2 regions of the Aeromicrobium sp. S22 genome follow, and region 1 is predicted to be linked to the other one. Evidence: riboswitches for the same ligand, from Rfam matches in the RefSeq annotation. Region 1 holds a riboswitch; the other holds the start of a gene.
The links. A riboswitch is a leader RNA that binds a small molecule or an ion and turns the genes downstream of it on or off. The one in region 1 is predicted to bind cyclic di-AMP.
Positions count from the first base shown of each region.

Region 2: another riboswitch for cyclic di-AMP. It lies ahead of GEV27_RS05315 (C40 family peptidase); the one in region 1 lies ahead of GEV27_RS11730 (C40 family peptidase).

Region 1 is NZ_WJWV01000002.1:644,953-651,841, reverse strand. Features, by position in the region: gene trpD (anthranilate phosphoribosyltransferase) at 1-564, shown strand, start outside; gene GEV27_RS11745 (Lrp/AsnC family transcriptional regulator) at 631-906, opposite strand; gene GEV27_RS11740 (DEDD exonuclease domain-containing protein) at 947-2,650, opposite strand; gene GEV27_RS11735 (hypothetical protein) at 2,785-3,018, shown strand; cyclic di-AMP (ydaO/yuaA leader) riboswitch at 3,116-3,273, shown strand; gene GEV27_RS11730 (C40 family peptidase) at 3,287-4,282, shown strand; gene GEV27_RS11725 (hypothetical protein) at 4,290-5,540, shown strand; gene GEV27_RS11720 (long-chain fatty acid--CoA ligase) at 5,507-6,889, opposite strand, start outside.
Region 2 is NZ_WJWV01000001.1:1,071,197-1,078,085, forward strand. Features, by position in the region: gene glpX (class II fructose-bisphosphatase) at 1-161, opposite strand, end outside; gene GEV27_RS05300 (DUF4245 domain-containing protein) at 272-799, shown strand; gene GEV27_RS05305 (exodeoxyribonuclease VII small subunit) at 772-999, opposite strand; gene xseA (exodeoxyribonuclease VII large subunit) at 992-2,251, opposite strand; gene GEV27_RS05315 (C40 family peptidase) at 2,278-2,787, opposite strand; cyclic di-AMP (ydaO/yuaA leader) riboswitch at 2,790-2,965, opposite strand; gene GEV27_RS05320 (4-hydroxy-3-methylbut-2-enyl diphosphate reductase) at 3,088-4,083, shown strand; gene ggt (gamma-glutamyltransferase) at 4,204-6,033, opposite strand; gene GEV27_RS05330 (Na+/H+ antiporter) at 6,135-6,889, shown strand, end outside.

The sequences.
Region 1 (6,889 bases):
TTCCGCCACACGGCTCCCGTACGACGTGAGCTCGGCGTGCCGACGACGTTCAACTTCCTCGGCCCGCTCGTGAACCCCGCGCAGCCCGGCGCCTCGGCGATCGGCTGTGCGGACGTCCGCATGGCTCCGCTGATGGCGGGCATCTTCGCCGACCGAGGTGCGGACGCCTTCGTGTTCCGCGGCGACGACGGTCTCGACGAGATCACGACGACCACGACGACCCGGGTCTGGGAGGTCTTCGGCGGCACCGTCACGGAGGGCGTGCTCGATCCGCGTGAGCTGGGCATGAGCCTGTCCTCGGCGGACGCTCTCCGTGGCGGCGACCCGACGTACAACGCGGACGTGTTCCACCGCATCGTGGGCGGCGAGGTGTCGCCGGTACGCGACGCGGTGCTGCTCAACGCGGGGGCGGCGATCGCGGCGCACACGGCCACGGCAGGCGCGCTGGTCGAGCGGATCGCGGCCGGGGTCGAGCGGGCGCGGGAGTCGATCGACTCCGGCGCGGCGGCGCAGACCCTCCGCCAGTGGTCCGTCGTCACCCAGGAGCTCGCGCCCCCTCGCTGACGCACGGGAGGCGCGCGTCAGCGGACGGGAGGCGCGCGTCGGCGGACGGGAGGCGCGCGTCAGCGGTCAGAGGCCGATGCTGAAGGCGTCCTCGAGGTCGTGCTGGCTGTACGCGCGGTAGGCGATCTGGGTCTGGGTCGAGACGACGCCGGCGACCTTGTTGAGCCGGTCGGCGACGACCGCCGCCACGTCGTCGATCTGGCGCACCCGCACCATCGCGACGAGGTCGAGCTCGCCGGTCACCGAGTAGACCTCGCTGACGCCGTCGATGTCGGCGATCTGCTCGGCGATGTCGCTGAGCCGCGAGACCTCGGCCTGGATGAAGACGATGGCGGTGATCATGGTGCCAGCGTATGCCCCTCGGGTCGCTCGCCGTGCAGCGTCAGCCCGGCTGCTGCAGCTCCTGCCACGAGGCGCTGGCCTGCTCGAACGGGGTGAGGTGCCGGGCCGCGCTCTCGCGCGGGGTCTGCCAGGCGCCCCGCACCATCCGCAGCCCGGGCGAGTCGAGCCAACGACGCACGGTCTCGGTCTCCTCGACCGTCGCGGCCGGGGCAGGACCGTGGCCGACGACGACAGTCTCGGCGGTGGCCAGCAGGGCGTCGGTCCAGCCCGCGGGGTGCACCCCGTGAGGCAGGATGCCCGCTCCCGCGAGGCGTCCGTGGCGGATCACGTGCACCTCCCAGCCCTGGGGGTGCGGACCGGCCGCGACGATCTCCTCGATCGAGGTGAGCTCTCGCAGCTGTTGGGTGCGCACGACCGCCCGCAGGAACGCCGTCAGGCGGTCGCGCCACACCGCGGCGTCCTCGAACCGCTCGGTGCGGGCGAGGTCGAGCATGCGTGAGCGGATGGCGGCGACGAGGTCCGCAGGGTCGCCCGTCATGGCGAGGCGGACCCGCTCGACCTCCGCGGCGTACTCCGCGGGGTCGGCCGAGCCGTCGCACGGTGACAGGCAGTGGCCCATCTCCGCGAGCGCGCAGGGGGAGGAGCGGGACTTCGCCGCGAGCCGTGGGGTGCACTGGCGGATGCGGAACGAGTCGTGCAGCGCGGTCAGGGCACTCTCGGCGGCCGCCCGGTTGCGGAACGGGCCGATGTAGTCGGCGTCGTCGTCGAGGATCGCGCGCACGATCGAGAGGCGGGGCCACGGCTCGCGGGTCAGCTTGAGCCAGCTCAGCCGGTCGGGGAACTTCGAGCGGCGGTTGTAGGGCGGGCGGTGCTTGCCGATCAGGCGCAGCTCGCGGACCTGCGCCTCCAGCGGTGTCGCGCACACGATGCCCTCGATGCGCTGCGCGAGCATGACCATCTCGCCCATGCGGGTGCGGGTCTCGGCCTTGGTGAAGTAGGAGCGGGTGCGGGTGCGCAGGTTGCGGGACGTGCCGACGTAGAGGATGTCGTCGGCCGCGTCGCGGAAGAGGTAGACGCCGGGAGCCTCGGGCATGTGGTCGGCGAGGTGCCGCTTGCGACGCTGCTCGGGCTTGACCTTCGCGGTGTACGTCGACACCTCCTCCAGCGTCGTGACCCCGAGGGGACCGAGCCGTTCGAAGAGGGCGTGCATGACGTCGACGGTCGCGCGGGCGTCGGACAGCGCGCGGTGGTTGGGCGTGGTCGAGGCCGAGAACGCCGCGGCGAGGGTCGACAGCTTGCAGTTGGGCACCTCCTCGCGGGTCAGCACGCGACGGGCCAGCGTCGCGGTGTCGAGCGTCTCGAAGCCCGGCCACGGGATCGCGAGCGCCGAGCTGAAGTGCTTCAGGAAGCCGACGTCGAACGGGGCGTTGTGGGCGACCAGCACCGTGCCGCGGGCGAACTCCAGGAAGCTCGGCAGCACCTCGGCGATGCGGGGTGCGTCGATGACCATCTGGTTGGTGATGCCGGTCAGCACCGTGATGTACGCCGGGATGACCTCGTCGGGGTTGACCAGGCTCTGGAACTCCCCGAGCACCTCCCCGCCGCGCACCTTGACCGCGCCGACCTCGGTGATCTTGGATCCCTTGGCGGCCGATCCGCCTGTCGTCTCCAGGTCGACGACACAGAACGTGACGTCTGCGAGATGACGGCCCAGCTCGTCGAACGTTCCTTGCACGGCTTCCACGTCGCACAGGCTAGGTGCGGGCTCGGACAAAGTGCGCCCGTGCCCGTGGTCTGCGGCGTTTCTGTCGGCGGACGCCCCTAGCGTCGTCGACAAGCCCCACGGTTCGGGGCCGCCACTTGCTCAGGAGGTCCGGAATGCACGAGTCACACCCCACCGACTCGGTGGTCGTCGACTGCGATCGTTGTCTCGTCCGCAGCCCCAGCGCGTGCGGCGACTGCGTGGTCACCTTCCTGCTCGGGGCACCGCCGGCCGGCATCGAGATCGACGCCGCCGAGATGTCGGCCCTCGAGGTCCTGTCCGATGCGGGGCTGACCCCGCCGCTGCGCCTCGTGACGCCACTGGCAGGTCCCGAGACGCAGGCCGGGTGACCCCGCCGACATCTGCGCGATTGAGTTGAATTGCCCCATGCCTGCACCTACAGTGATCAACTGTGCGTCCGGTGAACGCCGTCCCTCCAGGATGGTGTCGGACGCGCCGTCGAGTCGTCGCAGCCATGGGGAAGATGTCTGAGGCGAACCGGGGAACCACGTCAGTGGGGTGAATCGGTCCGTGCGTGCACGGATCGTAGGGCAATCCGCGGCCCGAACCCGTCAGCTCACCCGGTAGACGTCGAGGATGTAGGAGTTCTGCGTGCGCATGCACACCACCGTTGTCCAGCGTCGTCGTCAGGTCCGCCGCCGGGGCATCGCCGTCGCGGCTGCCCTGACCGTCTCCGGAGCGCTGTTCGCGTTCCCGTCGGCCCAGGCCGATCCGGCCGTGACCGCCAAGGACGTCGAGAAGGCGTTCCACGAGGTCGAGCTCATCAACGAGCAGGTCAACGCCCTCGGCGAGCAGACCAAGAAGACGCAGGCCGAGATCGACGACCTCACCGACGACATCGAGCGCCAGCTCACGACGTATCGCCGCCAGAAGCAGGCGCTCGGCGATGCGATCGTCCAGCAGCAGATCGATGCGCCCCTCGGCCCGACCGCGAGCCTCCTGGGCAGTGACAACCCCGAGCAGTTCCTCGAGGGACTCGGCGCAGTCCAGGCACTCAACAGCACGCGCGCCGACGAGCTCGCGACGTTCGGTCGCACGAGCAAGCAGCTCAAGAACCGGCGCGCCCAGCTGGAGGACCGGCGCAAGACGCTGCAGGCGGCCAAGAAGGAGACGGCCGCCAAGCGTGCCAAGATCCGCACGAAGTACGAGGCGGCCAAGGCTGAGCTCAACCGCCTGGACGCTGCCGAGAAGAAGAAGATGAACACCAGCAACACCACGGTCGACCCCAAGGTCACCGCCAACCTGAAGGGCTCGGGCAAGGGCAAGCAGGCGCTGGCCTTCGCGATGGCGCAGATCGGCGACCCCTACGTCTACGGCGGCACCGGACCCGACAGCTGGGACTGCTCAGGACTCGTCATGAAGTCGTGGGCCGCGGCCGGGGTCTCGATCCCGCGAGTGGTCGGACCGCAGATCGCGGCGGGCCAGGCCGTGCCGATGGACCAGCTGCAGCCCGGCGACATCGTCGCGTATGGCGACATGTCGCACGACGGCCTCTACCTCGGAGACGGCCGCGTCGTGCACGCGCCGCGTCCGGGCAAGAGCGTCGAGATCACCTCGCTGAGCGGGTTCACCCGCGCCGCCCGGGTCGGCTGACACCCGATTGGCCGAGCGCAGCCTGCGGCCGTCGCCCAATGCGGCGGCCGCGCTGGTGCTCGTGCTCCTCGTCGGAGCGCTCGTCCTCTGGCAGCGTCCGTGGTCCGAGGGGACCGGACGCCCCGGGGTCGTGCCCATCCCCGCTGACGCCCCGGCCCGCCTGACGGCACAGCTGCGCGAGCTGTCGGCCGCGTCCACCGAGGCCGACTTCGTGGCCGCCGCGGGCGATCTCGACCGGGGACGTTCCTTCGGCCGGCGGACCTGGGCCTCCCTGCGGGCGCTCGACGCCCGGGACGTCTCGTGGCGCTACATCAGCGGGGGAGACGTCGCAGACCGCTCGAACGGCTCCGCCCGCATGGTGGCGGAGGTGTCGTGGCGGCCGGGGCCGGACTCGGGGCTCGACGGCGGCGAGCTCCATCGCGCCGCGGTGGCGTTCCGCGTGCAGCCGCAGGACGACGGTGGGCTGTCGATCGTCGACGCGGCTCCGCGGACGGGCCTCCTGCCGATCTGGCTGGCCGGTGCGGTGACGGTCGAGGAGGCACCCGGCAGCGTCGTCCTGGCCGTCGACGGGGGAGACCAGCGGCTGCCCATCGCAGACATGGTGGACACCGCGCGACAGGCCGTGGAGCGCACCGTTCCTCGTGGTCGCGACGACGTCGTGGTCGTGTCGCCGCGCACGCAGGCGCAGATGGCCGACATCGTGGGCCAGCGCGTCGCGGACGTGCGACAGATCGCTGCGGTGACGACGCGCCTCGACCGCAGCACGGGGTCGTCGGCGCCCGTGATCGTGCTGAACCCCGCGGTCTTCGCGACGATGGACCGGCGGGCCGCCCAGGTCGTGCTGAGCCACGAGGCGACGCACCAGCTCACCCGCGCGGTGGGCAGCCCGGCGCAGAGCTGGGTCGTCGAGGGCTTCGCCGACTACGTCGCGCTGCGAGACGACACCGCGCCGCTGTCGGTCAGCGCGGGGCAGATCCTGGCCCAGGTCCGGGCCGGCACGGTGCCCCGGTCCCTGCCGACCAGCGCCGACTTCGACGGGGCGAGCCACGGTCTCGGCGCGGTCTACGAGTCCGCCTGGATGATCTTCCGCCTGCTGGACCGGGACCACGGCCGTGCCGCGGTCGTCCGTTTCTACGGCTCCGTCCTGGCGGGCACGCCGGTCGACACCGCGCTGCGAGACGTCTTCGGGCTGACCGAGGACGAGCTCACCGCGCGGTGGCGGGACTACCTGACGAAGAGCGCCTCGACCGTGTCGTGAAAGTCGCGCAGGACCAGGCTGCGCTTGACCTTGAACGAGGGGGTCAGGTAGCCGTTGTCCTCGGTCCAGTCCTCCGGGAGGATCTGGAACTTGCGGATCGACTCGGCCTGCGAGACCTGCGTGTTGGCGTCGTCGATCGCCTTCTGCACCTCGGCCCGGAGGGTGGGGTCGTCCAGGCTGCCGGTCCAGGTCTCGGTGTCGATGGTCACGAGCGCGGCGACGAAGGGCTTGCCGTCGCCGACCACCAGGCACTGGCTCACCAGGGCGTGGGCGCGCACGCGATCCTCGAGCGCAGCGGGCGCGACGTTCTTGCCGCCCGCCGTGACGATGATCTCCTTCTTGCGGCCGGTGATGCGGATGTAGCCGTCCTCGTCGATCTCACCGAGGTCGCCGGTCGCGAACCAGCCGTCGGGATCGAGCGCCTCGGCGGTCGCCTCGGGGTTGCGCCAGTAGCCCTTGAACACCTGGGGACCGCGGAAGCTGAGCTCGCCGTCGTCCGCGATGCGCACCTCGGTGCCCTTGAACGGCTTGCCGACCGTGCCCAGTCGCAGATCGCTCGGGCGGTTGGCGCAGAGCGCCGCGGTCGTCTCGGTCAGGCCGTAGCCCTCGATGATCGTGACGCCGATGCCGCGGTAGAAGTGGGCCAGGCGCTCGCCGAGGGGAGCGCCGCCGGAGACGGCGAACTCGGTGCGGCCGCCGAGGGCGTCACGCAGCTTGCCGTAGACGAGGCGGTCGAACAGGGCGTGCCGGGCGCGCAGGGCGAGCCCCGGCTTGCCGGAGTCGAGAGCCCGGCTGTAGCTGATCGCGGTCTGCGCCGCACGGTCGAAGATCTTGCCCTTGCCGTCGGCGTACGCCTTGCCGCTCGCGGAGTTGAACACCTTCTCGAAGACGCGGGGCACGCCGAGCACGAACGTCGGCTGGAAGGACCCGAGGTGCGTCACGAGGTCCTTGACGTCGGCGGTGTGGCCGAGCTTGGCGCCGACGCGGATCGCGCCGACCTGGATGATGCGGGCGAACACGTGGGCCAGCGGCAGGAACAACAGCGTCGAGCTGCCCGGGACGAACATCTCGGGGAGCTCGTCGAGGACGACGCCGAGCTCGTAGCGGAAGTTGCCGTGGGTCAGCTGGCAGCCCTTGGGGCGTCCGGTCGTGCCGGAGGTGTAGATGAGGGTGGCGAGGGTGTCGCTGGTCAGGGCGGCCCGGCGCTCCTCGAGCGCGGCGTCGCTGACGTCGGTCCCGAGCGAGCGGATCGTGTCGAGACCGCCGGCGTCGATCGTCCACACGTGCTGGAGATCGGGAGCCTCCTCGGCTGCCTCCTTGACGCGGGCAGCATGACCGTCGCTCTCGAC
Region 2 (6,889 bases), on a different contig from region 1:
ATGAGCGAGCGCATCGCGTTGACCGCGACGCCGTCGGCGCCGTTCTTGTCACCACGGCCGACCCACCGGCCGGCGGCCATCGCTCCTGCCTCGGTCACGCGGACCAGGTCGAGGGCGAGGTTACGGTCAGGCGCCTGGGCGGCGGGCTTGAGGCTGTCCACGGGGTCATCGTAGCGGGCCCGGGCCGTGGGGCAGTCGCGTGTGCAGTCCGTGGACGACGAGGTGGACCGGCCCCGTAGGGTGGACGCGCCGACGTCGCGAAAGGATGCCGATGAGCTCGACCGGTTCCTCCCGGGGCAATCCCGCAATGGGTGACATCCTGCGCTCCGTCGCAGTGCTCGGACTCATCGTGCTGGCGCTCTGGGCGTTCGGCAAGATCCTGTTCACCAACGACACCGCGAAGACGATCGACCCGATCGACTACGCCAAGGTCGTCGAGCAGGCCCGCCCGGTCGCGTCCTTCCCGCTGCTCGCGCCCACGTCGCTGCCGCGCGGCTGGGAGGCCAGGACCGCCCGCTTCGACCCGGAGGCGTGGCACCTCGGCGTCTTCACCGACTCCGGCGACTACATCGGCTTGGAGCAGATCAAGGTCAGTGCCGATCGTGCGGTCGACCGTTTCGCCGAGGGCAGCAAGCCCGCGGGCAAGGCCGAGGTCGACGGGCAGGAGTGGTCGGTCCGCTCGGGCCCCAAGGGCCGGTGGATCTACGTCCGCGCCGAGGACGGCGTGACGACTCTGATCAACAGCTCGGCCTCGCGCAAGGTCGTCGAGCGCTACATCTCCTCGCTGTCGACGTCCTGATCGCCCGAGCGCGAGGCGGCCGCCAGCCGGGCCTTCGCGCCGTCGAGCCAGGTCTGGCAGATCGCCGCGAGCTGCTCGCCGCGCTCCCACAGGGCAAGTGACTCGTCCAGGCTCGTGCCGCCGGCCTCGAGCCGCTGCACGACGGCGATCAGCTCGTCGCGAGCCTGCTCGTAGGGGATCTCCGGAGTGGTCTCAGTCATCGTCGGGCTCCTCTGGGGGCAGGGGGATGTCGGCAGGATGGGCGGGCAGGGCGGCCAGGGTGCGGGCGCGGATCGTGCCGTCGGCGACACGGACCGTGAGCTCGGTGCCGTCGGGGACCTGCTGGATCGACGTGATCACCGCGCCGTCGGCGAGCTGCGCCACTGCGTAGCCCCGCTGGAGGGTGGCGAGCGGGGACAGCCCTCGCACCCGGGCCAGGTGGTGGCCGATCTCGTCGCCGGCACGGTCCAGGCGGTGCCCGAGTGAGCGACGGGCGCGGTCACGGACGTCGTGGAGCCGGACCTCCTCGGCCTCGACGAGCGTCGCGGGACGGGCGAGGACGGGGCGCGAGCGCAGGTCCGCCAGGCCGCGCTGCTCGCGATCGACCCGCGAGCGTACGGCCAGCAGCGCCCGCTCGCGCATGGCCGCGACCCCGGCGAGCTCTTCGCGGACGTCGGGCACGATGCGCTTGGCGGCGTCGGTCGGCGTGGACGCCCGCAGGTCGGCGACCAGGTCGAGGATCGGGGTGTCCGGCTCGTGGCCGATCGCGCTGACGACGGGGACCGTGCAGGCGTGGACCGCCCGGATCAGCCCCTCGTCCGAGAACGGGAGGAGATCCTCGATCGAGCCGCCACCGCGGGCGATCACGATCAGGTCGACCGAGGCGTCCGCCGACAGCTCGGCCAGCGCCCGCATCACGTCGCGCGCCGAGTCGTTGCCCTGCATCAGGGCGTGCCGGACCACGAAGCGCACGTCGGGCCAGCGCAGCTGGGCGTTCTGCAGGACGTCGCGCTCGGCGGCGGAGTTCTTGCCCGTGATCAGGCCGATGCCGCGCGGCAGGACCGGCAGGGGCCTCTTGAGCCGCGGGTCGAACAGTCCCTCGGCCGCGAGCAGCTGCTTGCGACGTTCGAGCTGGGCCAGCAGCTCGCCCTCTCCCTGGGGTCTGATCTCCCGCAGCTCGAGGGCGAGGCTGCCGCGCGGGGCGTAGAAGCTCGGCTTGGCGTGCACGACGACGCGCGAGCCCTCGGTGATGGGGGCGTGCGAGGCGTCGAGCACGCTCGCGTGGCACTTGGCCTCGATCGAGACCTTGGCCTGCAGGTCGCGCAGCGTCAGGAAGCACATCCCCTGGCGCCGTGTGAGCGAGGCGATCTCGGCCTCGATCCACACGGCGCCCAGGCGGTCGACGTAGCCGGCCAGGAGCTGGGAGATCTGCCGCAGCGGTGCAGGGGTCTCCGCGCTCGTCTCCAGGGCCATGCGATCACCCTAGAGGTGGGGTCGGACTAGCCGTGCGTGCCGGCGATGGTCGTCTTGACGGCCTTGTTGGTGCTGGTCATCTTGAGACCGCCGCCGGGGCGGACCACGACGTAGCCCTGCGACCAGATCTTGTGCTTGCCGACCGGGACGCCGGTGCGCTGGGCCTCCCACATCTTGCCGCCGCCGGCGTAGATGGCCGAGTGGTACGCGCTGCCGCCGCGGCGGAACACGAGGATGTCGCCGGGCTTCTTCTTGCCCTTGGCGATCCGCTTGCCCTTGAGCTGGGCGCCGGACGTGCGGCCGATCTTCTTGCCGGCCTTCTTGTAGACGTACTGGACGTAGCCCGAGCAGTCGAAGGCGCGGGGGCCGGCGCCGCCCCACTTGTAGGGCTTGCCCTTGAGCTTGGCCGCCTGCTTGAGGACGGTGTCTGCGCGGGTCGTGGTGGTGGTCTTGGCGTTTGCGGTGCCCGTCAGGCCGGTCAGGACGACGACGAGGGCGGTGAACAGGGTCGCGAGGACACGTGTGTACGTGCGCATAGGGGTTCCTTCGTGCACGCCTGTGAAAGATGACCTGTCGGGTTCAGGCGCGAAGGATGCCTGTCGGATCGATACCGATTAACCCCAAGGCTCCGGTGGGAGCCGTCGTGCTGGGTCTTCCATGCCCGTCTCGTGTGTTGACTCCTGCGGACGTGACGGGCCTCGGCGCGTACGCAGTGCCGCCCCGGTGGAGGCAACCGGACCGACATTACAGGCCGAATCAACCTCGTGCGCCCCGAATGAGGTGTGAGGACCATCGCGTCGGGCCCGGGCGCATTGCGTGTCACCTAGGATGAAGGCATGTCTTCCCAGGTCTCCCTTGGCATGCCCCCGGTCGGTGGCAGCGTGCTGCTCGCCGATCCCCGTGGCTACTGCGCGGGCGTCGATCGCGCGGTCATCACGGTCGAGAAGGCACTGGACCTCTACGGTGCGCCGGTCTACGTGCGCAAGCAGATCGTGCACAACAAGCACGTGGTCAACAACCTCGCGGCCCGTGGCGCGATCTTCGTCGAGGAGCTCGACGAGGTGCCCGAGGGAGCCACGGTCGTGTTCTCCGCGCACGGCGTCTCGCCCATGGTCCACGCCGAGGCGGCCGAGCGTCAGCTCAAGACGATCGACGCGACCTGCCCGCTGGTCACCAAGGTGCACCACGAGGCCAGGCGGTTCGCGAGCGACGGCTACCAGATCCTGCTGATCGGCCACGAGGGTCACGAGGAGGTCGAGGGCACCGCGGGCGAGGCTCCCGAGCACATCACGCTCGTGCAGACCCCCGACGACGTCGACCACATCGAGTTCCCGCCCGGCACCCGCCTGTCGTGGCTCTCGCAGACCACTCTCAGCGTCGACGAGACGATGGAGACGGTCAGCCGGCTGCGTGCGAAGTTCCCGCAGCTGGAGGATCCGCCGTCCGACGACATCTGCTACGCCACGCAGAACCGGCAGGTCGCGGTCAAGGAGATCGCCAAGAACGCCGATCTGGTGATCGTGGTCGGCTCGGCCAACTCCTCCAACTCGGTGCGTCTCGTCGAGGTCGCGCTGGAGGCCGGTGCGAAGGCGTCCTACCGCATCGACGACATCTCCGAGATCGACGAGGCCTGGCTCGACGGCGTCCAGACGGTCGGCGTGACCTCGGGAGCGTCCGTGCCGGACGATCTCGTGCAGGAGGTGCTGGGCTATCTCGCCGATCACGGCCACCCGGACGCCGACGCCGTGCGCACCGCCGACGAGAGCCTGATCTTCGCCCTGCCGCCCGAGCTCCGCAAGGACATGAAGGCCGCAGGCGTCCCCTACAAGTAGCCAGCCCCCCAGCCCACCAGCCCACCAGCCCAGATTTGCGGAGTCCTGCACGCTTTCGCGGGCGAAAACAGTGCAGAACCCCGCAAATGTGGGCTGGGGGCGGGCTGGGGCTGGGGCTAGCTACCGCCCGGGGCGTACGACCTGGGCGCTGCCGCCCCCTCGGCGCTTGGGCTCGGCGGCCGCGATGAAACGGCCGCTCCTGTCCACCTCGATCGTCGCCGCGGCGCCGATCTCCGCAGCGGACGTGAACTGGTCGCCCGACGGCACGAGCCGCTGCCCGTACGGTGCGAGCGCGTCCTCGTAGGCCGCGATGAACTCCGGCTCGGCGGGGGTCGTGGCGGCGTTGCGCTGGGACGCACGCGGGGCCGCGACGGCCTGGGGCAGGGTCATGCCCAGGTCGATCCGGTTGAGCAGGATCTGCAGGACTGTGGTGATGATCGTGGCGCCGCCGGGTGAGCCGACGACGTACTTCACCTTGCCGTCCTTGAGCACGATCGTCGGCGCCATCGAGGAGCGCGGACGCTTGCCGGGGGCGATGCGGTTGGGGTCCTTCGGGTCGTACGCCGCGGTGAAGTCGGTCAGCTCGTTGTTGAGCAGGAAGCCGCGCCCCGGCACCGTCATCGCCGAGCCACCGGTCTGCTCGATCGTGAGCGTGTAGGCCGCCGCATTGCCCCAGCGGTCCACGACCGACAGGTGGGTGGTCGAGACGTTCTCGGTGTCGGGCTTCTCCGCGGCCGCCCGCGTCGCGCAGCCCCTGCCGTCCAGCGAGCCCGCCGCGACCGGCTTCGGCGCGGCCTGGGTCGGGTCGATCGTGCAGTCGCGCGAGTCGGCGAAGCGCTGGCTCAGCAGCGTCCGGGTCGGCACGTCGACGAACGCTGGATCTCCGACGTACGCGTTGCGGTCGGCGAACGCCCGCGCGGACGCCTCGAGATACAGGTGCAGGCTGCGGGCGGTGCGCGTCCCTCCACCGAGGCGGTGGTTCTCCAGGATGTTGAGCGCCTCGCCCACCGAGGTGCCGCCCGACGAGGACGGCGCCATGCCGTAGACCGACAGGCCGCGGTAGGAGACCTTGGTCGGGTCCTGCTTCCTGACCCGGTACGTCGCGAGGTCCCGGGTCGTCATCGAGCCGGCGGGTGCGGGCAGTGCGGAGGCGGGGTCCTTGCGCGGGTGCCGCACGACGTCCGCGATCTCGGCGGCCAGCGTGCCCCGGTAGAACGCGTCGGGTCCCCGGCTCGCGATGCGGGACAGCGTGCGGGCCAGGTCGGGGTTGCGGAACCGGGTGCCGACCTTGGGCGCGTCCCCGCCGGGCAGGAACAGCTCGGCCGTGTCGGGGAAGGCCGCGAACCGGGTCTTGTTGTCCAGGGTCTGGTTGCGGAAGGTGTCGTCGACGACGAAGCCCTTGCGAGCGAGCTCGATCGAGGGCGCCAGCGTGCGGGCGAGGGAGCGGGTGCCGAAGCGGTCGAGGGCGGACTTCCACGTCGCGACCGTCCCGGGGACGCCGACGGCCACGCCGGACGACACGAGGTCGGGCGTGAACGTGTAGGGCTTGCCCGTCGCGGGGTCGACGAACGCGTCGGGCTTGATGCCCGCCGGTGCGGTCTCGCGCCCGTCGATCGTGCTGACCTTCTTGCGCTTGGCGTCGTAGTAGACGAAGTAGCCGCCTCCGCCGATGCCCGCGCTGTACGGCTCGGCGACGCCGAGCGCGGATGCCATCGCGACGGCCGCGTCGGCGGCGTTGCCGCCCTTGCGCAGCACCTCGACACCGATGCGGCTGACATTGGCGTCGACCGAGCTGACGGCGCCCCCTCGGCCGTACGCGGTGGCGTCCGACGAGGGCGCGGACGGTGTCGCGCCGGCGTCCTGCGGGGCGACGCCCACCAGGGCGGCCCCCACGGCCGCGGCAGCGGCGACGGCGACGATCGGACGGCTACGACGTACGAGAACGGTCATGGTTGGCTTCCCCCCGGAAGTGGTGACGTCCTCACACCGTACGACTGCCGGGCCGACCGCGCGAGCCCGCGGAGATCGTTGCCGGCTGAGACAATGTCGAGGTGGACACTGCCTTCACCCTCGTGACATTGCTGGCCACCGTCGTCGCGGTGAGCGCGCTCGCCGGCAAGTACGGACTGTCCGCCCCCTTGGTCTTGATCGTGGTCGGCATCGCGGGCTCGTACATCTCGGTGTTCCCGGACTATCGGCTCACGCCGGAGATCGTGCTGGTGGGTCTGCTCCCGCCGTTGCTGTACGCCGCGGCCATCCGGACGTCGCTGATCGACTTCGAGGCCAATCTCAGACCCATCGCGCTGCTCAGCGTCGGCCTGGTGCTCTTCACGACGGTCGTCGTCGGATTCCTGGTCTCGGCGCTGCTCCACATCCCGTTGGCGGCGGGATTCGCGCTGGGGGCGGTCGTGGCGCCGCCGGACGCCGTGGCCGCGACCGCGATCGCGCGCCGGATCGGACTGCCGCGACGGGTCGTGACGATCCTCGAGGGCGAGAGCCTGGTCAACGACGCGACCGCGATCGTCACGCTGCGCACGTCGATCGCGGCGATCTCGGGGTCGGTCAGCGCCTGGCAAGTGGGTGCGGGCTTCGTGGTCTCGGCGGTCGGCGGGGTGGCGATCGGTCTCGCGGTGGCCATGGTCGTGGGCCGCATCCGCCGCCACATCCAGGACGAGGTCACCGACGTGGCGGTGTCGCTGCTGACTCCCTGGATCGCGTACCTGCCGGCCGAGGAGATCCACGTCCCCGGTCTCGACTCCCAGCCGTCGGGCGTGCTCGCGGTCGTCGTCGCGGGCATCATCCTCGG